One region of the Pseudomonas sp. ABC1 genome, then DNA from elsewhere that is predicted to be linked to it. Evidence: predicted binding sites of a transcription regulator. Region 1 holds the regulator's gene; each other region holds the start of a gene.
The links. The regulator sigma-54, encoded in region 1, starts transcription at its own class of promoters, with help from an activator protein. The targets are predictions, from matches to a motif close to ANTGGCATNNANNTTGCTNT.
Positions count from the first base shown of each region.

Region 2: the regulator sigma-54 is predicted to act here: its motif matches at 2,540-2,559, upstream of HW090_RS14715 (circularly permuted type 2 ATP-grasp protein).
Region 3: the regulator sigma-54 is predicted to act here: its motif matches at 1,622-1,641, upstream of HW090_RS06360 (TorF family putative porin).
Region 4: the regulator sigma-54 is predicted to act here: its motif matches at 2,541-2,560, upstream of HW090_RS15805 (flagellar basal body rod protein FlgF).

Region 1 covers NZ_CP058349.1:915,882-921,220, reverse strand. The annotation lists gene rapZ (RNase adapter RapZ) at 1-780, opposite strand, end outside; gene ptsN (PTS IIA-like nitrogen regulatory protein PtsN) at 844-1,314, opposite strand; gene hpf (ribosome hibernation-promoting factor, HPF/YfiA family) at 1,322-1,630, opposite strand; gene HW090_RS04005 (RNA polymerase factor sigma-54) at 1,702-3,198, opposite strand; gene HW090_RS04000 (tetratricopeptide repeat protein) at 3,379-4,416, opposite strand; gene lptB (LPS export ABC transporter ATP-binding protein) at 4,478-5,203, opposite strand; gene lptA (lipopolysaccharide transport periplasmic protein LptA) at 5,203-5,339, opposite strand, start outside.
Region 2 covers NZ_CP058349.1:3,369,864-3,375,202, forward strand. The annotation lists gene HW090_RS14705 (transglutaminase family protein) at 1-151, opposite strand, end outside; gene HW090_RS14710 (alpha-E domain-containing protein) at 148-1,098, opposite strand; gene HW090_RS14715 (circularly permuted type 2 ATP-grasp protein) at 1,092-2,507, opposite strand; gene carA (glutamine-hydrolyzing carbamoyl-phosphate synthase small subunit) at 2,875-4,023, shown strand; gene carB (carbamoyl-phosphate synthase large subunit) at 4,054-5,339, shown strand, end outside.
Region 3 covers NZ_CP058349.1:1,436,329-1,441,667, forward strand. The annotation lists gene hflX (ribosome rescue GTPase HflX) at 1-67, opposite strand, end outside; gene hfq (RNA chaperone Hfq) at 82-336, opposite strand; gene miaA (tRNA (adenosine(37)-N6)-dimethylallyltransferase MiaA) at 458-1,429, opposite strand; gene HW090_RS06360 (TorF family putative porin) at 1,745-2,473, shown strand; gene orn (oligoribonuclease) at 2,599-3,141, shown strand; gene motB (flagellar motor protein MotB) at 3,216-4,181, opposite strand; gene motA (flagellar motor stator protein MotA) at 4,226-5,077, opposite strand; gene HW090_RS06380 (HDOD domain-containing protein) at 5,241-5,339, shown strand, end outside.
Region 4 covers NZ_CP058349.1:3,591,532-3,596,870, forward strand. The annotation lists gene HW090_RS15785 (chemotaxis protein CheV) at 1-445, shown strand, start outside; gene HW090_RS15790 (protein-glutamate O-methyltransferase CheR) at 485-1,306, shown strand; gene flgB (flagellar basal body rod protein FlgB) at 1,495-1,902, shown strand; gene flgC (flagellar basal body rod protein FlgC) at 1,933-2,376, shown strand; gene HW090_RS15805 (flagellar basal body rod protein FlgF) at 2,610-3,353, shown strand; gene flgG (flagellar basal-body rod protein FlgG) at 3,396-4,181, shown strand; gene flgH (flagellar basal body L-ring protein FlgH) at 4,197-4,883, shown strand; gene HW090_RS15820 (flagellar basal body P-ring protein FlgI) at 4,898-5,339, shown strand, end outside.

The DNA.
Region 1 (5,339 bases):
GACCGAGCGATGGTGGCCGCCGGTGCAGCCAATCGCGATGGTGACGTAGGCCCGGTTGCTGGCGGCGAAGCGGGGCAACCACTTGCTCAGGTAGGCATGGATGTCCTGGAACATATCCTCGACATCCGGTTGGGCGCTCAGGTAGTCGATGACCGGTTGATCCTGGCCGGAGAATTCGCGCAGCTCGGCTTTCCAGTAGGGGTTGGGCAGGCAGCGCACGTCGAAGACCAGGTCGGCATCCACCGGCATGCCACGCTTGAAGCCGAATGACTCGATAAGGAAGGCCGTGCCCGGTTCAGGCTTGTTGAGCAGGCGCAGCTTGAGCGTGTCGCGCAACTGGTACAGGTTGAGATTGGTGGTGTCGATCTTGAGATCGGCGTTGTCGATGATGTGCGACAGCAGCAGCTCTTCATCGCGAATGGCTTCGGCCAGCGAGCGGCTGTCATTGGTCAGGGGGTGGCGCCGGCGTGTTTCCGAAAAGCGCTTGAGCAGGGTTTCGTCATCGGCGTCGAGGTAGAGCACGTCGCAGTGGATGTGTTTGGCGCGTACTTCCGCCAGCAGCTCGGGGAAGCGTTGCAACTGGCTGGGCAAGTTGCGTGCGTCGATGGAAACCGCGACCTGCGGGTGCAGCAGTTCGGTATGCAGCAACGCTCGCTCGGCCAGTTCCGGCATCAGCGCGGCGGGCAGGTTGTCGATGCAATAGAAGCCGTTGTCCTCCAGCACGTCGAGCGCCGTGCTTTTACCGGAGCCAGAGCGACCGCTGACGATGATCAGGCGCATGGTGCTTCACGCTGCGTGCGGTGGACCGGATGCAGGGCAGTCGTCTGGCTCAAGCGTGTTCTCCTATGGCAAAAGGCTTTGCTGTGCGCGTACCACTTCCTGGTACAGGGCTTCGTTGCTCGTCGCGGCGCGCAGGCGCGCCCTGATTTCGGCGTCGTCCAGCATGCCGGCGATCTGGCGCAGCAGCTCCAGGTGTTCGTCGGTGGCAGCCTGGGGGACCAGCAGCACGAAGAGCAGGTCGACAGGTTGGCCGTCGAGTGCATCGAAGTCCACGGGTGTTTCCAGGCACAGCACGGCGCTCAGGGGCTGGCTGCAGCCGGTGATGCGGCAATGGGGAATCGCGATGCCATTGCCGAAGCCGGTCGAGCCGAGCTTTTCCCTGGCGATCAGGCTTTCGAATATGGTTTGTTCGTCGAGGTCGGGTGCGTCCTGGGCGATTACCCGGGCAATCTGTTCGAGAACGCGCTTCTTGCTGACGCCCGGAACGCCCGTCAGGGCGCGTCCGGGGGAGAGGATAGAGTCGAATCGAATCATGGCATGCTCAGCGAGCGACCGTACCCTGGTGGTGATCGAGTTGCTTTTCCTTGTGCTTGATCAACTGGCGGTCGAGCTTGTCGACGAGCAGGTCGATAGCGGCATACATGTCTTCATGTTCGGAGTTCGCAACCACTTCCTTGCCGGCCACATGCAGGGAACCTTCGGCCTTCTGCTTGAGTTTTTCGACTTGCAGGGTGACCTGCACGGTGATGATGCGATCGAAGTGCCGCTCCAGGCGATCGAACTTTTCCTCGATGTAGTCGCGCAGGGCTGGAGTCACTTCCAGATGAACGCCGCTGATGTTGACTTGCATACTACTACTCCTTTTTTATTTCTATGAAGAGCGAGCTGTCGAGGCTTGCACCCTGTTTCGGCCGCGTTTGGCTAGATCAGCCGCTTGCGTTCGCTGGACGGTGCAATTCCCAACGATTCCCGATACTTGGCTACGGTGCGACGGGCGACCTGTATGCCTTGTGCCTCCAGTAGACCAGCGATCTTGCTGTCGCTCAATGGCTTTTTCTGGTTTTCCGCGGCGACCAGCTTCTTGATGATGGCGCGTATCGCGGTGGAGGAGCATTCGCCGCCTTCGGAGGTGCTGACATGGCTGGAGAAGAAGTACTTCAGCTCGTAGATGCCCCGTGGCGTGTGCATGTATTTCTGCGTGGTGACGCGGGAAATGGTCGACTCGTGCATGCCCACGGCCTCGGCGATGTCATGCAGCACCAGCGGCTTCATGGCTTCGTCGCCGTGCTCGAGAAAGCCCTTCTGGTGCTCGACGATCTGCGTGGCGACCTTCATCAGGGTCTCGTTGCGGCTGAGCAGGCTCTTGATGAACCAGCGCGCTTCCTGCAACTGGTTGCGCATGAAGGTGTTGTCGCTGCTCGAGTCGGCGCGTTTGACGAAGCCGGCATACTGGGCATTGACGCGCAGGCGCGGGATCGCTTCCTGGTTCAGTTCCACCAGCCAGCGTTCGTTGTGCTTGCGCACGATCACGTCCGGTACCACGTATTCCGGTTCGCTGGCCTCGATCTGCGAGCCAGGGCGCGGGTTGAGCGACTGGATCAGTTCGATCACCTGGCGCAGCTCGTCTTCCTTGAGCTTCATGCGCCGCATCAGCAGGTTGTAATCGCGGCTGGCGAGGACTTCCAGGTGATTGTCGATCAGGTGCCGGGCCTGTTCCAGCCAGGGTGTCTGCGGCGGCGATTGGCGCAGTTGCAGCAGCAGGCATTCGCGTAGATCGCGTGCGCCAACGCCTGAGGGCTCGAAGTGCTGGATACGGCGCAGGACGGCCTCGATCTCGTCAAGCTCGATCTCAAGCTCCGGGTCGAAGGACTCCAGTACTTCCTCGAGGGTTTCTTCCAGGTAGCCCTGGTCGTTGATGCAGTCGATCAGGGTCTCACCGATCAGCCGGTCGGTGTCGCTCATGGGGGACAGGTTCAGTTGCCAGAGCAGGTGGCTCTGCAGGCTGACGCCGGCGCTGGTGCGGGTAGTGAAGTCCCACTCGTCGTCATCGTTGCTGGGCAGGCTGCTGGCGCTGGTCTGGTAGATGTCTTCCCAGGCGGTGTCCACCGGCAGTTCGCTGGGAATGCGTTCGCCCCAGTCGTTGTCGTCGAGGCTTTCCGAGGTGGCGGACGGCTCGTCGTAGCTTTCCTGCTTGGTCGCGGATTCGCCCGTGGCGGTTTCCGTGCCTTCGGCCATGGGGTCCGAGTTGTCGAAGTCGTCGCCGTCTTCTTCCCGTTCCAGCATCGGGTTCGAGTCCAGTGCTTCCTGGATTTCCTGCTGGAGGTCCAGCGTGGAAAGCTGGAGCAAACGTATGGCCTGTTGCAGCTGCGGTGTCATCGTTAGCTGCTGGCCCATCTTTAGGACGAGAGATGGTTTCATGGCAGAGACTTCAAACCCTGTTTGCCGGCGCTGGCGCCTGTTGCTACATACATGGACGCCCCGGCGTCCGCTATGAAGCAAATTATATGCCTACTTCTTGGGTGTTTGGCTAGGGTCTGTTGACGTTTCAATGTTGCGCCGCACGCCAGCCGTTCGGCGGGAGGCGGCTTGTATCCGTACTCAGCGTTCTGCGTCGAGGGCCTTGAGGTAGTCTGCAGTGGCTTCGTTACCAGCAGCGGCTGCGCGCATGAAGTAGGCGCGAGCTTTGTCGAGGTCCCGAGGAACGCCCTGGCCCTTCTGGTAAAGCAGGCCGATGTCATTGAGGGCATCGCTGTCGCCTTGCTGGGCAGCACGCTCGAACCAGCGCCTGGCTTCGGCGTAGTCCTGCGCTACGCCTTCCCCCCTGGCATAGCGCAATGCGAGGTTGTAGGTGGCCAGGGTGTTACCGTGCTCTGCGGCCTGGCGATACCAGTTGGTGGCCTGCGTGTAGTCCTGTCGTACACCGATGCCCTGGGAATACAGGTAGCCAATGGAGTTCATCGAGGCTGCGTTGCCCGCGGCGGCGCCTCTGAGGTACCACTGCATGGCGAGTTCCGGGTTGCGTGTGACGCCGATACCGTTCTGGTAGCAATAGCCGATATTATTGAAGGCGTTGATTTCTCCTGCGTTCGCTGCCTGTTCGAACAGGCGAGCCGCTTCAACGCTGTCTTGCGGAACACCCTCGCCACTGTTGTAGAGCATGCCCAGGTTGTTCAGTGCGCTGGCATGGCCACTGTCAGCGGCTTTCCGATACAGGATCACTGCGCGTTCAAGGTTTCGGCTGACACCGTGTCCTTCGGCGAGTCGTAGGGCCAGGTTGTACATTGCCTGTGGATGATTCTGCTCGGTGGCTCGCTCATACCAGTCAATGGCCTTGCGTTCATCCCGGGGCCTGCCTTCGCCTGATGCATACATGGCGGCGAGCGAGAACATGGCCTCTGCATTGCCTTTGGTGGCGGACTTTTCGTACCAGGCCAGCGCTTCAGAGTAATCCTGGCGAGTGCCGATACCGTAGTAATGGCGTTCGCCGCGGTTATAAAGGTCCTTTGCCTGTTGTTGGGCGGTTTCCCGCTGGCTGGCTGGTGCGGCACCGGGAGAAGATGTTGGCGGTTGCGTGGTGCATGCAACCAGACAGACTGCGCTGCAGAGAACGGTCAAGGGACGGAGATGGTGGAGCATTGACGATTCTCGAGGGGTAGCTTTATTCATATATGACCAACGTGGCGTCGATAGCCTACCTCTACAGCCGGAACTCATGCCCCAGGTATACCTCTTTCACCAGTTCATTGCTCAGGACCGACTGGGCGTCGCCCTCGGCGATAAGCTGGCCGTCGTTGACGATATAGGCCGTTTCGCAGATATCCAGGGTCTCGCGCACGTTGTGGTCGGTGATGAGTACACCGATGCCCTTGTCCTTGAGGTGATGGATGATCTGCTTGATGTCGCCGACGGAGATCGGGTCGACACCGGCGAAGGGCTCGTCGAGCAGGATGAACTTGGGCGCGCTGGCCAGGGCGCGGGCGATTTCCACGCGGCGCCGCTCGCCGCCGGACAGGCTCATGCCGAGGCTGTCGCGGATATGGCTGATGTGGAATTCCTGTAGCAGGGATTCCAGTTCACGCTGGCGTCCGGCGCGGTCGAGGTCCTTGCGGATTTCCAGGATCGCCATGATGTTGTCGGCCACCGACAGCTTGCGGAAGATCGACGCTTCCTGGGGCAGGTAACCGACCCCGGCACGGGCGCGACCGTGCATTGGCAGGTGGGTGACGTCGTCCTGATCGATCAGGACGCGGCCCTGGTCGGCATTCACCAGCCCGACGATCATGTAGAAACAGGTGGTCTTGCCGGCGCCGTTGGGGCCGAGCAGGCCGACGATCTGGCCGCTCTCGATGGACAGGCTGACGTCACGCACGACCTGGCGGCCCTTGTAGCTCTTGGCCAGGTGCTGGGCTTTCAGGATCGCCATTATTGCGTCTGCTCTTTCTTGCGGGGCTGGATCACCATGTCGATGCGCGGACGCGGGCTGGTGATCTGGGTGTCGTTGGCGCGGCCGGCGTTGACGATCTGGCGCTTGGTGTCATAGACGATTTTCTCGCCTTCGA
Region 2 (5,339 bases), 1.6 Mb from region 1:
TCTGCGCCGAAGCCGGGCGCGGCAGTTCCAGGTTCCAACTGAGGATGCGCTGGCGCCGGCTTTGCTGGGGCGTCAGGCGCAGGTACTGGATGCTGGCGCGCACCTGGTCGTCGTAGCTGTAGGTGGTGTCATGGTCGATGGAAAGCTTCATGCGGCCTCCAGGTAAGCGCTGTGGATGGCGTTGCTCAATGATTGCAGGTGCTCGATGTGGCGGGTGATCGAGTCATGCAGGCCCTGTTGCAGGATTTCCTCGATGGTGGTGTAGCGCATGCCGGCCACCAGTTCGGCGGCCAGGCGTTGGGCGGGACGCCCGTTGTCGCCAGGCAGGCTGGACAGGATCCGGTCGATCTCGTCCAGGCAGGTGCGCAGCGAGCGCGGGACTTCCGCGCGCAACAACAGCAACTCGGCGACCTTGCCGGCCCGTGGCGAGCCACGGTAGATGTCGGCGAAGGCTTCGAACGACGAGAGCGCGCGCAGCAGTGCGCTCCACTGGTAGTAGGCGTGTGCCGAGCGGTCTTCGATCGAGTCAGCTTCCTCGCCCAGCAGTTCGTAGCGTGCATCCAGCAGGCGCAGGGTGTTGTCGGCGCACTCGATGAAGGTGCCCAGGCGGATGAAACGGTAGGCGTCGCCACGCATGATGGTGCCGACGGTGGCGCCACGGAACAGGTGCGAGCGCTCCTTGACCCAGTCGCAGAAGCGGCTGATGCCGTAGCGCCCGAGCCCTTGTTCGGCGATGCCGCGCATGTCCAGCCAGGAGGTGTTGATGTTTTCCCACATGTCCGCCGTGATGCGGCCACGCACGGCGTGGGCGTTGGCGCGGGCACTGGCCAGGCAGTTGTAGATGCTGGCCGGGTTCTGCTCGTCCAGGGCAAAGAAGTGCAGCATGCGTTCGCCATGCAGCTCGCCATGGCGCTGCTGGTAGGCTTCCAGGGTGCCGGTGATCAGCAGTGGCATGCCCAGTTCTTCCAGGCCGTTGCCCTGGCCGGCTTGCGGCATCAGCGACAGCGAATAGCTGACTTCCATCATGCGGGCGAGGTTTTCCGCACGTTCCAGGTAGCGGGACATCCAGTAGAGGTCGGCAGCGGTACGGCTCAGCATGGGCAGTCCTCCACGATCCAGGTGTCCTTGGTGCCACCGCCCTGGGATGAGTTGACCACCAGTGAGCCTTCGCGCAATGCCACGCGGGTCAGGCCGCCGGGCACCAGGCGGGTATCCTGGCCACTGAGGACGAAGGGGCGCAGGTCGATGTGGCGCGGTGCGATGCCGCTGTCGACGAAGGTCGGGCAGGTCGACAGGCTGAGGGTCGGCTGGGCGATGTAGTTGGCGGGGTTGGCCTTGAGGCGCTGGCGGAAGTCCTCGATCTCGGCCTGGCTGGCGGCGGGGCCGACCAGCATGCCGTAGCCACCGGAACCCTGGGTTTCCTTGACCACCAGTTGCGGCAGGTTGGCCAGGACGTGGGACAGTTCCTCGGGCTTGCGGCATTGCCAGGTTGGCACGTTCTTGAGGATCGGCTCTTCGCTCAGGTAGAAGCGAATCATGTCCGGGACGTAGGGGTAGATGGCCTTGTCGTCGGCGACACCGGTGCCGATGGCGTTGGCCAGTACCAGGTTGCCGCGGCGGTAGGCCGACAGCAGCCCCGGTACGCCGAGTGCCGAGTGCGGGTTGAACGCCAGCGGGTCGAGGTAGGCGTCGTCCAGGCGGCGGTAGATCACATCCACCGGCTTGGCGCCGTAGGTGGTGCGCATGAAGACCTTGTCGTCGCGCACGAACAGGTCGGCGCCTTCCACCAGTTCCACGCCCATTTCCCGGGCGAGGAAGGCGTGTTCGAAATAAGCGCTGTTGAAGCGGCCGGGTGTCATCACCACCACGCTGGGGTTGTCTAGCGGACTGGAGCTGCGCAGGGTGTCCAGCAGCAGGCTCGGGTAGTGGTTGATCGGTGCGATGCGCTGGCTGGCGAACAGTTCGGGGAACAGGCGCATCATCATCTTGCGGTCTTCCAGCATGTAGCTGACGCCGCTGGGGGTGCGCAGGTTGTCTTCGAGGACGTAGTAACTGCCGTCGCCATCGCGCACCAGGTCGACGCCGGAGATGTGCGCATAGAGGTTGCGGTGCAGATCCAGGCCGCACATCGCCAACTGGTAGTGATCGTTGACCAGCACCTGCTCGGCCGGAACGATGCCGGCCTTGAGGATGCGCTGGTCGTGGTAGATGTCATCGAGGAACATGTTCAGCGCCTGGACGCGCTGGATGCAGCCGCGCTCCACCTGGCGCCATTCGCTGGCGGGGATGGCGCGGGGGATGGTGTCGAAAGGGATCAGGCGCTCGGTTCCCTGCTCGTCGCCGTAGAGGGTGAAGGTAATGCCGGCGCGGTGGAACAGCAGGTCGGCTTCGCGCCGGCGCTGTTGCAGCAACTCCTCTGGTGTGTCGGCCAGCCACTTGGCGAATGCCTTGTAGTGCGGGCGGCACTCTCCGTTGGCATCGATCATTTCATCGTAGAAGGCTTGCATGCATCGCTCCTTTTGCCCTGTATGCAAAGCCTCAAGCAAGGTGCGAGCCATAAAGATTTCCCTATCAAAATCAGCGAGTTGGTTTTTCCCTTCGACTGTGCTGCGCATTTTTGGTGCGCCGGGGAGGCGTGCGGTCCGACGAGGTGGGCGATTTCGGGGCGTCCATGCCAATCGCCTGTGCTTTGTGCCGGATCCGGTGTCTCGGGTGGACCGATTGGCAGCCTTTCTGTATGATTCCTACTTTAGTGTGTCCACTAAAAGTAAAAGTTGCGCAGAATGAATTCATATAAAAAGCGGGATGACCTTCACACGTCATCCCGCTTTTTTACAATCTGCGTGCGCTTCAGCCAGATCTTCGGGAGGTCTCTTGACTAAGCCAGCCCTTCAACCTGCCATTCTGGCCCTCGCCGATGGCAGCATCTTCCGCGGCGAATCCATCGGGGCCGATGGCCAGACCATAGGTGAAGTGGTCTTCAACACCGCCATGACCGGCTATCAGGAAATCCTCACCGATCCGTCCTATGCCCGTCAGATCGTCACCCTGACCTATCCGCATGTCGGCAATACCGGCACCACGCCGGAAGACGCCGAGGCTTCGCAGGTCTGGGCTGCTGGCCTGGTGATCCGCGACCTGCCGTTGGTCGCCAGCAACTGGCGCAACCGCCAGCCGCTGGACGAGTACCTGAAGGAGCGTGGCACTGTCGCCATCGCCGGTATCGATACCCGTCGCCTGACCCGCATCCTGCGAGAGAAAGGTGCGCAGAACGGCTGCATCCTGGCGGGTGCCGACGCGACCGAAGAAAAGGCCCTTGAGCTGGCGCGCAGCTTCCCAGGCCTGAAAGGCATGGACCTTGCCAAGGAAGTCAGCACCCGTGAGCGCTACGAGTGGCGCTCCAGTGTCTGGAACCTGAAGGACGACAGTCATCCCGAAATTGCTGCTGAAGCGTTGCCTTACCACGTGGTGGCCTACGACTTCGGCGTCAAGCTGAATATCCTGCGCATGCTGGTCGAGCGCGGTTGCCGCGTCACCGTGCTGCCAGCCCAGGCGCCGGCCAGCGAAGCCCTGGCGCTGAAGCCGGATGGCGTCTTCCTGTCCAACGGCCCTGGCGACCCCGAGCCGTGCGACTACGCCATCGAGGCGATCCAACAGGTTCTCGAGACCGATATCCCGGTATTCGGTATCTGCCTGGGCCACCAGTTGCTGGCGCTGGCCTCTGGTGCGAAGACCGTGAAGATGCCCAACGGGCACCATGGTGCCAACCACCCTGTGCAGGACCTGGACAGCGGCGTGGTGATGATCACCAGCCAGAACCACGGCTTCGCGGTGGACCACGAGAGCCTGCCGGGCAACCTGCGCGCGACCCACAAGTCGCTGTTCGACGGCACCCTGCAGGGTATCGAACGCACCGACAAGTCTGCGTTCAGCTTCCAGGGCCACCCCGAGGCGAGCCCGGGGCCGCACGACGTCGCGCCGCTGTTCGACCGTTTCATCTCCGCCATGGCTGCCCGCCGTTGATCCGCTGAGCGAAGGATTCGAGTAAGACCTATGCCAAAACGTACAGATATCAAAAGTGTCCTGATCCTCGGCGCCGGCCCCATCGTCATCGGCCAGGCCTGCGAGTTCGACTACTCCGGCGCCCAGGCCTGCAAGGCGCTGAAGGAAGAGGGTTTCCGCGTCATCCTGGTGAACTCCAACCCGGCCACCATCATGACCGACCCGGCCATGGCCGATGCCACCTACATCGAGCCGATCAAGTGGCAGACGGTGGCCAAGATCATCGAGAAGGAGCGCCCCGACGCGCTGCTGCCGACCATGGGCGGCCAGACCGCGCTGAACTGCGCCCTGGAGCTGGAGCGCAATGGCGTGCTGGAGAAGTTCGGCGTCGAAATGATCGGTGCCAATGCCGACACCATCGACAAGGCCGAAGACCGTTCGCGCTTCGACAAGGCGATGAAGGACATCGGCCTGGCCTGCCCGGTCTCGGGCATCGCCCATAGCATGGAAGAAGCCTACGGCGTACTCGACAAGGTCGGCTTCCCCTGCATCATCCGTCCGTCCTTCACCATGGGTGGCACCGGCGGCGGTATCGCCTACAACCGTGAAGAGTTCGAGGAAATCTGCACCCGTGGCCTGGACCTGTCGCCGACCAAGGAACTGCTGATCGACGAATCGCTGATCGGCTGGAAGGAATACGAGATGGAGGTGGTCCGCGACAAGAAGGACAACTGCATCATCGTCTGCTCCATCGAGAACTTCGACCCGATGGGCGTGCACACCGGCGACTCCATCACCGTCGCGCCGGCCCAGACCCTGACCGACAAGGAATACCAGATCCTGCGCAACGCCTCGCTGGCGGTGCTGCGTGAGATCGGCGTGGAAACCGGCGGCTCCAACGTGCAGTTCGGCATTTGCCCGAACACCGGTCGCATGGTGGTGATCGAGATGAACCCGCGCGTGTCGCGTTCTTCGGCGCTGGCCTCCAAGGCCACCGGCTTCCCGATCGCCAAGATCGCCGCCAAGCTGGCGGTCGGCTACACCCTCGATGAGTTGCAGAACGACATCACTGGCGGTCGTACGCCGGCGTCCTTCGAGCCGGCCATCGACTACGTGGTCACCAAGGTGCCGCGTTTCGCCTTCGAGAAATTCCCCAAGGCCGACGCCCGCCTGACCACCCAGATGAAATCCGTGGGCGAAGTCATGGCCATCGGCCGTACCTTCCAGGAGTCCTTGCAGAAAGCCCTGCGTGGCCTGGAAGTCGGTGCCAGTGGCTTCGATCCCAAGCTGAACCTGGGCGATGCCGAGGCCGAGAGCACCCTCAAGCGTGAGCTGAC
Region 3 (5,339 bases), 520 kb from region 1:
AAGGGTCATGGCCATCCAGGTGAACCAGAATGGCCCTTTCCCCACCGCCGTGGCGTTCGAAAAACAAGGAAAGCTCCCGACTTAAACGTCATCCGCCTCTGGGGATTCGCCATCGCCAGTGGCCGGCAGACGGACAGGACGCCCTGGAACGACCGTCGAGATCGCATGCTTGTAGACCATCTGGCTGACGGTGTTCTTCAGCAGAATGACGAACTGGTCGAAGGACTCGATCTGGCCTTGCAGCTTGATGCCGTTGACCAGGTAAATGGAAACTGGAACGCGCTCCTTACGTAGCGTGTTGAGGTAAGGGTCTTGTAGCGAATGCCCTTTTGACATGTGCCGCACTCCTTAGAGGATCAGTTTTGATTAAATCGTGTGGGTCTGAACGACCCATGACACCGGATCACATTCACTCCGTCGGTCCACGTGCCTGAGAATAGACGGTCAAACAACAATGTCAGCTCAATATGGAGAGCGACTGAAGGTATTTCAATGCTCGCGGCAGATTGTCACAGCGAAGACTGTCTAGCCAGTGTATTTCGCCCCAGCTTCGCAACCATGTGAACTGACGCTTGGCCAGTTGCCGGGTGGCGGCGACGCCTTTGTCGGACATATCCTCTCTGGAAAGACGGCCATCCAGGTATTCCCATACCTGCCGGTAGCCCACCGCCCTCATCGAAGGCAGGTCGGCATGCAGGTCGCCGCGGGCACGCAAGGCTACGACCTCGTCGATGAAGCCCTGTTCAATCATGCGTGAAAAACGCTGTTCGATACGCTCGTGCAACAACTGCCGCTGTACCGGAGCGATTGCCAATTGCGCGACAGTATAAGGCAAGACACCCGCCCCTGCGCCTTCGCCAGCCGTTTTTTGCGCCGCCTGCCGGCTGCGCAGCTCCGTCATGCTCACCCCTGCAACCCTGTGCACTTCCAGTGCCCTGAGGATGCGCTGGGGATCGTTCGGGTGAATGCGCGCAGCGGACTCGGGGTCGACTTGCCGCAGCCTGCGGTGCAGGGCCGCGAGGCCTTCGCCGGCAAGCACGGCTTCCAGTTCGGCACGAATCGCAGGGTCGGCAGCCGGCATTTCCGCCAGCCCCTCCAGCAACGCCTTGAAATACAACATCGTCCCGCCCACTAGCAGTGGGATGCGACCCGCGCCACTGATCTGCGCCATCGCCCGCAAGGCATCCTCCCGGAACTGGGCAGCCGAATAGCTTTCGAGAGGGTCGAGGATATCCACCAGGTGATGCGGATATTCAGCCAGCACCCGTGGCTCCGGCTTCGCCGTTCCGATGTCCATCCCACGATAGACCAGCGCCGAATCGACACTGACCAACTCACAAGGCAGCACTTTCGCCAGTTCCAGCGCAAGGTCGGTCTTGCCCGAAGCGGTAGGGCCCATCAGGAAAATGGCTGGAGGCAAGGCAGGCATGACGAAGGCTCGAAATTCAGGGCTGCGTAGTGTCCTGTTCCGGAAGCGATGCCGCAAGCGAGAGCACCGCCCCGGAGGCTGGTCATTCCGCCCTGGCACAAAATCGGTGCACAGCCCCGCTAACTTGCTCCCCGACAGCGCATGCACAACCCAAAAAAACATTCAACTCATTGAAAAACAATGACTTATAGAGTTGGCAAGGAATATGCGTAAGGACAATCAACCGAAGCCTTTGCGCAACGGTGGATAAGCACAAAGCCCCACGGGCTGAAACAACACCTAACGCATACATGTTATCCGGATGGAGTCTTGACCATGATGATGAAAAAACTGGCCCTGGCAATCGTCGGCGCGAGCACCGTCGGCCTCAGCAGCATTGCAGCAGCCGAAGAGTTCCCTACCAGCCTGGGGACCTTCGACGTCAGCATGACCGCCACCTTCGCCACCGACTACATCTGGCGCGGCCAGTCGCAGACCGACGGCACCGGCGCCATCCAGGGCAGCCTGGACATCGCCCATGAAAGCGGCGTCTATATCGGCACCTGGGCATCCAACGTGGACAGCGCGGCATTCGCCGGCTCCAGCGTCGAGATCGACTACTACGTCGGCTATGCCGGCAATATCACCGACGATATCGGCTACGACCTGTCCTGGAACCGCTACACCTATCCAAAAGCCAATGAGCTGACCAGTGACGAAGTCATCGGCACCCTCAGCGCCTACGGCTTTACCCTGGGCACAAAATACGCCTACGACCCGGACAGCAAACTCTACACCTGGATCGGCTACGACTACGCGCTGCCGCAGGACTTCGGCCTGCACTTCAGCTACGGCCGCACCGACACCAAAGACCCGATCGACGCCACCGGCAGCAACGCCAAGTACGACGACTGGATGGTTGGCGTCAGCAAGAACTTCATCGGCCTGGACTTCCTGCTGGCCTACACCGACACCGACATCAAGGGCGGCACCTGCGAAGCCTGGTACGGCGACAAGGACAACTGCAACAGCAACGTGACCCTGTCCGTCTCCAAGTCGTTCTGATTCGTAGCACCACCTGCAAAAGCCGCCAGCTCCTGGCGGCTTTTGTGCATCTGGCGATGCCATCCCGTACGCACAACCCACAGGCGAGCACGCTAGAATAGCGCCCCGACTTGAGGAGCCTCGCCATGCAGAACGCCCAGAACCTGATCTGGATAGACCTGGAAATGACCGGTCTTGACCCGGACACCGATGTCATCATCGAAATGGCGACCATCGTCACCGACAGCGACCTGAACGTGCTGGCCGAAGGCCCGGTGATCGCGATACACCAGAGTGACGAAACCCTCGCCGGCATGGACGAATGGAACACCAACCAGCACGGCAAGTCAGGACTGACCCAGCGTGTACGCGAGAGCACGATCGACACCCTCGAAGCACAGGCGCGGACCCTGGCGTTTCTGGAGCAATGGGTGCCCAAGGGCAAGTCGCCGATCTGCGGCAACAGCATCTGCCAGGATCGTCGCTTCCTGTACCGCCATATGCCGGCGCTGGAAAGTTACTTCCACTACCGCAACCTGGACGTTTCGACCCTGAAGGAGCTGGCAGCGCGCTGGGCGCCCGAGGTTCGTGACAGCTTCAAGAAAGGCGGCACTCACCTGGCGCTGGATGACATACGCGAGTCGATCGCCGAACTGCGGCACTACCGCGAACACTTCATCAAGTACTGACGTCAGCGACACGGCCCCATGGCTGCACGGTCCTGGGGCTTCGAAGGACAACCCTTCGAGAGCAGCCCCACGACTCACTGCATCTTGAGCACGCCTTCCTCGAAGACGTTGAGCTTCTCGCGCACCTCTTCTCTGGGCAGGTCTTCGGCGGATTTCTCATCCGTCGTGGCGGAAGAGGCATCGCTGGCCGACTGCTCACCTTCGATGGCTCGCTGGGCCTTGCGGGTCAGGACGAGGATATCGATGCGGCGGTTGACCGGGTTGTAGGGGTTCTCCGCATCCAGCAGCACCGACGAGGCATACCCGACGACCCGCGCCACCTGTGCCTCGGGATAGCCCGCGGTGACCAGCGTACGCCGCGCCGCATTGGCGCGGCTGGCGGAAAGCTCCCAGTTACCGAAGTTGGACGCACCGGAATACGGCTTCGCATCGGTATGGCCACTGATGCTGATCTTGTTCGGTACGGCCTTGATGGTGTCGGCCATGGCCAACAGCAGATCCTCGAAGTACGGCTGCAACTGGGCACTGCCGAGGGCGAACATCGGGCGATTCTCCGCATCCATGATCTGAATACGCAGGCCGTCGCGGGTTATCTCGAACTGGATCTGGTCGCGGGAATGCTCCAGCGTCGGGTTTTCGTCGACCTTGTCCTGCAATTCCTGCAGAAGCAGTTGCAAGCGCTCCTGCTCGATCTCTTCGGCCAGCGCCTCGGCATCCACGGCATCGGCGCCGGCCTGGCTGGTCGCGGTGCCCGAACTGTCCATGGTCGGATTCAGCGTCTTGTCGGGGGCCGGTGTCGGCGTGCCGCCCAGGTCGATTACGTAGGGGCTCGCGCTCTCAGTAAAACCGATGGGGTCCTGGAAGTAGCCTGCAATCGCCTTGCGCTGCTCGGGCGTCGTGGACGAAAGCAGCCACAGCACCAGGAAGAACGCCATCATCGCAATGGCGAAGTCGGCGAAGGCGATTTTCCAGGCGCCGCCGTGGTGGCCAGCGGCGTAGCGCTTGACCCGTTTGACGATGATGGGTTGATTATTGTCCATACTCAGGCCTGGAATTCAGTCGGTACGCGTCAGGGCGACGGCCACTAGCCGCCACGCATCGCCTGTTCGAGTTCGGAGAACGTCGGCCGGTGTGCCGGATACAGCACCTTGCGCCCGAACTCCACGGCCAGCGTCGGCGGCATGCCGGAGGCCGACGCCACCAGGCTGGCCTTGATCGCTTCGTACAGGTTCAGCTCTTCCTTGGCATCGTGCTCCAGGCTCGCGGCCAGAGGACCGAAGAAACCATAAGCGGCCAGAATCCCGAGGAAGGTACCGACCAGAGCGGCCGCAACGTGCTGGCCGATGGCATTCTGATCGCCGGAGCCCAGCATCGACATGGTGATCACGATCCCCAGCACCGCCGCCACGATACCGAACCCCGGCAGGCCATCGGCGACACGGGTCACCGCGTGGCTCGGATGTTCCAGTTCTTCCTTGAGGCTGGCCAGCTCCATGTCGAACAACCCTTCCAGCTCATGGGGCGCCATATTGCCGGACGACATGATGCGCAGGTAGTCGCAGACGAACTCGGTCATGCGCGCGTCCTTGAGGATCACCGGGTACTTGCTGAACACGGGGCTGGCGGCAGGGTCTTCGAGGTCGGCCTCGATGGCCATCATCCCTTCGCGGCGGCTCTTGTTGAGGATTTCGTAGATCAGCTTGAGCACGTCGAGGTAGTAGGCATGCGTGAAGCGCGAGCCGAACATGCTCAGCGACTTCTTGAACACCTTCATGAAGGCGCTGCCGGGGTTGGACTGCAGAAACGCACCCATGGCCGCGCCGCCAATGATCAGAACCTCGAAAGGCTGGATCAGGGCGGCGATGTGCCCATGGGACAGGAGGTAACCGCCCAGAACCGACGCGAAGACGATGATAATGCCGAGGATTTTTGCCATAGTGAGGACGTTCTGAAAGCGGATGAGCGAATCCTGCACAAACGAGGCCAGACCGCGTCATGAAGGGTTCGGCCATGGTCGAATGAACAAGGGCTTATGGTTTTCGGCTGATTTACGCCAGACTGAAGCTCATTTTGCCTAAAAGTCAGTGTGGCGAATACCCATGACGACACAGACACAACGCCCCCGCACCATCAGCGCCTGGATACAGGTCCTCGACGCCGTCAGGATGCCCGCCTTCGCGACCAATCATGAGCGGGCG
Region 4 (5,339 bases), 1.4 Mb from region 1:
GTCGCCGGATATCGTGAAGGCGGACGACCAGCAGAAAGCGGCGCAGTTTCGCATTCTGATCGTCGATGACTCTTCGGTGGCGCGCAAACAGATCATCCGCTGCCTGCAGAACATCGGGCTCGAAGTGGTGGCGCTCAACGATGGTCGCCAGGCGCTCGATTACCTCAAGGCGATGGTGGAGGAGGGGCGCAGGCCGTCCAGTGAGTTCCTGATGCTGATCTCGGACATCGAGATGCCGGAAATGGATGGTTATACGCTGACGACCGAGATCCGCCATGATCCACGTATGCAGGATCTGCATATTCTGCTGCATACTTCGCTTTCCGGTGTGTTCAACCAGACGATGGTCAAGCGTGTGGGGGCGGATGATTTTCTTGCCAAGTTCCAGCCCGATGGGCTGGCTGAGCGTGTCATAGAGCGTATTCGTGGTGCTGAGGGAAACTGAAGTGACCTCTCTGGTAGTTGATTTGGCGAGGCTTTATTAGTGTCGGGCGATCTGGATTTCGAACAGTTCCGCATTTTCCTGGAGAAGTCGTGCGGCATTCTCCTGGGAAGCAATAAGCAGTACCTGGTGTCCAGTCGGCTGAACAAGCTGATGGCGCAACACAGTTTCAAGAGCCTGGGCGAATTGCTCAAGGCGATTCAGAGCCAGCCTCGCAGTGGTTTGCGCGAGCTGGTCGTGGATGCGATGACCACGAACGAGACCCTGTGGTTTCGCGATACCTATCCCTTCGAGGTGCTCAAGGGCAAGGTGCTTCCGGAGATGCTCAAGCTGTCGGGCGGGCGCCTGCGTATCTGGTCGGCGGCCTGTTCGTCGGGGCAGGAGCCGTATTCGCTGTCGATGAGCATCGATGAGTACGAACGCAGCAACCCCAGTCAGCCGAAGGTTGCGGCCCAGATCGTCGCGACGGAGCTGTCGCCGACCATGCTGGCCGCCTGCAAGGCGGCGGAGTACGACAGCCTTGCCATCGCCCGTGGGCTTTCGCCCGAGCGCTTGCAGCGTTATTTCGATGTGGTGACGCCGGGGCGCTGGGCGGTCAAGCAGGCTGTTCGCAGCCGTGTCGAATTCCGCGTGCTGAACCTGCTCGACAGCTATGCCGCACTGGGCAAGTTCGATGTCGTGTTCTGCCGGAACGTGCTGATCTACTTCTCGGCGGATGTGAAGAAGGACATCCTCAAGCGCATTCATGCCACGCTCAGGCCCGGCGGCTACCTGTTCCTGGGAGCTTCCGAGGCGCTCAACGGCCTGCCGGAGTTGTACCAGATGGTGCAATGCAGTCCGGGGATCATCTACAAGGCGCGCTGAGTCCCGGCAGGCGGCAGAAAACTGTCGCCTTGGGCGTTTTTGGCCATCTGAACCAGGGTTGAAAGTGGGTGCCTTGACGCTGCTTATGTTCTGTTCTGGATAAAACCCTTTCAAAATCAATCTGTTACTTGTGTGGCATGTCCTTTGCTTGGCCCTGTGGAAACAGGCTCGCATTCGGCAGGCAGGTCATGAGTATCAGTTTCGACAAGGCATTGGGGCTTCATGAAAAGGCTTTGGGCTTCCGCGCGCAGCGCGCAGAGGTGCTGAGCAACAATATCGCCAACGCCGATACGCCCAACTACAAGGCGCGGGATATCGAATTCTCCAGTGTCCTTGAGGCGCAGCAGGCTTCCGCTGGGCAGGGCGCGTTCAACGCTGCGCGCACCAGCGAACGCCATATCGAGGCACAAGGGCTGGAGATCGCCGATCCTTCGCTGCGTTTCCGCACGCCTCACCAGCCTTCTCTTGACCAGAACACTGTCGATGTCCAGATCGAGCAGTCCAACTATGCCCAGAACGCCATCGACTTTCAGGCAAGCTTCACGCTGCTGAACAGTAAGTTCAAAGGGCTGATGAGCGCCCTGCGTGGCGAATAACCTGCGTGGCGCGAATTAAGGAGTGCATCCATGTCACTGAGTAATGTCTTCAATATCGCTGGTAGCGGCATGAGTGCCCAGAGCACTCGCCTCAATACCATCTCCAGCAATATCGCCAACGCCGAGACGGTGTCGTCCAGCGTCGACCAGACTTACCGCGCGCGCCATCCGGTGTTCGCGACGGTGTTCCAGCAGGCCAATGGGCAGCCGAACCAGTCCCTGTTCGCCAACCAGGACGATGCGGGCGTCGGTGTCCAGGTGCTGGGTGTGATCGAGGATCAGGGCGAGCTCCAGGCCCGTTATGAGCCGAGTCATCCGGCAGCCGATGAGAATGGCTATGTCTACTACCCGAATGTCAATGTGGTCGAGGAAATGGCCGACATGATTTCGGCGAGCCGCTCGTTCCAGACCAATGCCGAATTGATGAACACGGCCAAGACCATGTTGCAGAAGGTGCTGACGCTGGGGCAGTGATTGCCCTCGGTCTGTCACGGGGGCTTTCATAGGCGCCCGTGCCGGGGTCGATCGTTTGCCATGGGTGGCAAGGCGTTGCCGCTGTTTCACCGGAAGGCCCGAAAGGGCCTTTGTCATGTCCGGGCTGTATGTGCGGGCTATGGCGGTGTTCAGTAATTGATCAGGCTGGCACGCCGCTTGCTTTGTCATGCTCATCGAACGCTTGGCGTCAATCTCGTGTTCCGGAGGTTTCGATGGACAAACTGCTTTATGTAGCCATGACGGGGGCTAGCCAGAATGCGCTGGCCCAGCAGGCGCATGCCAACAACTTGGCGAATATCTCCACGACGGGGTTCCGTCGGGATTTCGAGCAGGCCCGCTCCATGCAGGTTTTCGGTGACAGTTTTCCGGCGCGCGTCTATGCGATGAGTGAGCGGCCTGCCACTGACTTTACCCCGGGCACGTTGCAAGAGACCGGTCGTGAGCTGGACGTGGCCGTCGAGGGTGAGGGCTGGCTGGCCATTCAGGCCGCGGATGGAAGCGAAGCCTACGTGCGCACCGGCAGCTTGAAGATCGATGCCCTTGGCATGCTGCGCACTCCCGATGGTTCGCCTGTGATGGGGAATGCCGGGCCAGTGGCGGTTCCGCCCGAGCAGAAGGTCGAGATCGGCCAGGACGGCACCATCAGCGTGCGTGCCCTTGGGGAAGATCCCAATGTCGTGGTCGTCGTGGACCGCCTGAAGCTGGTCAATCCCGAACTGGCGCAGATGGAAAAAGGCACCGACGGCATGATCCGCATGAAAGATGGACTGCCGCCGGTCGAGGCCGACGCGAATGTCCGGGTGGTCTCGGGCTTTCTTGAGACGAGCAACGTCAATGCGGTGGCCGAAATGACATCCATGCTGGCGCTTGCGCGTCAGTTCGAGCTTCACGTGAAGATGATGCGCACAGCCGAAGACGATGCCGCCGCCATGGCGCGTGTCCTGCAAATCAGCTAATCACCAGCGTAGCGCCTGCTTTACGGCGTACGAGGAGAAACCATGCTTCCAGCACTGTGGGTGAGCAAGACCGGTCTGTCGGCTCAGGACATGAACCTGACCACGATCTCCAACAACCTGGCCAACGTCTCGACCACGGGCTTCAAGAAAGACCGTGCCGAATTCCAGGACCTGCTCTACCAGATCCGTCGTCAGCCCGGCGGGCAGTCCAGCCAGGACAGCGAATTGCCGTCTGGCCTGCAACTGGGTACCGGTGTCCGTATCGTGGGCACGCAGAAGCAGTTCACCACAGGCAGCCTGCAGACCACCGAGCAGCCGCTGGACATGGCGGTCAATGGCCGGGGTTTCTTCCAGATCCTGCTGCCTGACGGCACTATTTCCTACTCGCGCGATGGCAGTTTCCACCTGAATGCCGATGGGCAGGTCGTGACCTCCAATGGCTATGCGCTGGAGCCGGCCATCGTCGTGCCGGCGGAGACGCAGACGTTCACGGTCGGTGAGGACGGCACGGTTTCCGTCACGACGCTCGGCAATGCCCAGCCGCAGATCATCGGCAATCTCCAGACCGCCGACTTCATCAACCCTGCCGGCCTGCAGGCCATGGGGAACAACCTGTTCCTCGAAACTGCCGCCAGCGGGGCGCCGCAGATCAGTACGCCCGGCCTGAATGGCCTGGGCACTGTCCTGCAGAACACCCTGGAGAACTCCAACGTCAGCGTGGTGGAGGAGATGGTCAACATGATCACCACCCAGCGCGCCTACGAAATGAACTCCAAGGTGATCTCCACTGCCGACCAGATGCTGTCCTTCGTGACACAGCAGCTCTGATCGATCGAGGTGAACATGCGTCGTCTGTTGAGTGCCGTATCGTTGTCTTCCGTCGTGCTGCTCGCGGGCTGCATGGCGCCGGCCCCTCGGCCCAACGATCCCTATTATTCCCCCGTGCTGCCGCGTACACCGCTGCCGGCTGCGCAGAACAACGGTGCCATCTACCAGGCCGGCTTCGAAAGCAACCTGTTCGGCGATCGCAAGGCCTTCAGGGTTGGAGACATCATCACCATCACGCTCAACGAGCGCACCCAGGCCAGCAAGAACGCCAACTCCCAGTTGTCCAAGGACAGCAGTGCCAACATAGGTCTGGGCTCCCTGTTCGGGGGGAACGTATCGGCAGTCAACTCGATGACTTCCCGTATCGGCGCCGAGTACTCGGCCAATCGAGACACCTCTGGTTCCGGTCAGGCGGGGCAGAGCAACAGCCTGTCCGGCTCGATCACCGTGACTGTCTCCGAGGTCCTGCCCAACGGCATCCTGGCTGTGCGTGGGGAAAAGTGGATGACCCTCAATACCGGCGATGAGCTGGTACGTATCGCAGGCCTTGTACGCGCTGACGATATTGCGACGGACAACAGCGTTTCCTCGACTCGCATCGCCGATGCACGGATCACCTACTCGGGCACTGGGGCCTTTGCCGACGCGAGCCAGCCGGGCTGGCTGGACCGTTTCTTCCTCAGCCCGCTCTGGCCGTTCTGATGGAGGGCAAGCAGATGCCGAGATTCTTCCTTTTGCTGGCAGCGCTGATGCTCGCTTCGGCTCCGGTGCATGCCGAGCGGCTGAAGGATATCGCTACCATCAGCGGTGTGCGTAGCAACCAACTGGTCGGTTATGGCCTGGTGGTGGGTTTGAATGGCAGTGGTGACCAGACCACCCAGACACCGTTCACGGTTCAGACCTTCAACAATATGCTGGCTCAGTTCGGCATCATCGTGCCGCCCGGCTCCGGCAACATCCAGTTGAAGAACGTCGCCGCCGTTTCCGTGCATGCCGACTTGCCGGCCTTCGCCAAGCCCGGCCAGAGTATCGACATCACGGTGTCCTCCATCGGTAACGCCAAGAGCCTGCGCGGCGGCAGCCTGTTGATGACCCAGCTCAAGGGGGTGGATGGCAACGTCTATGCCCTGGCCCAGGGCAACCTGGTCGTGGGTGGGT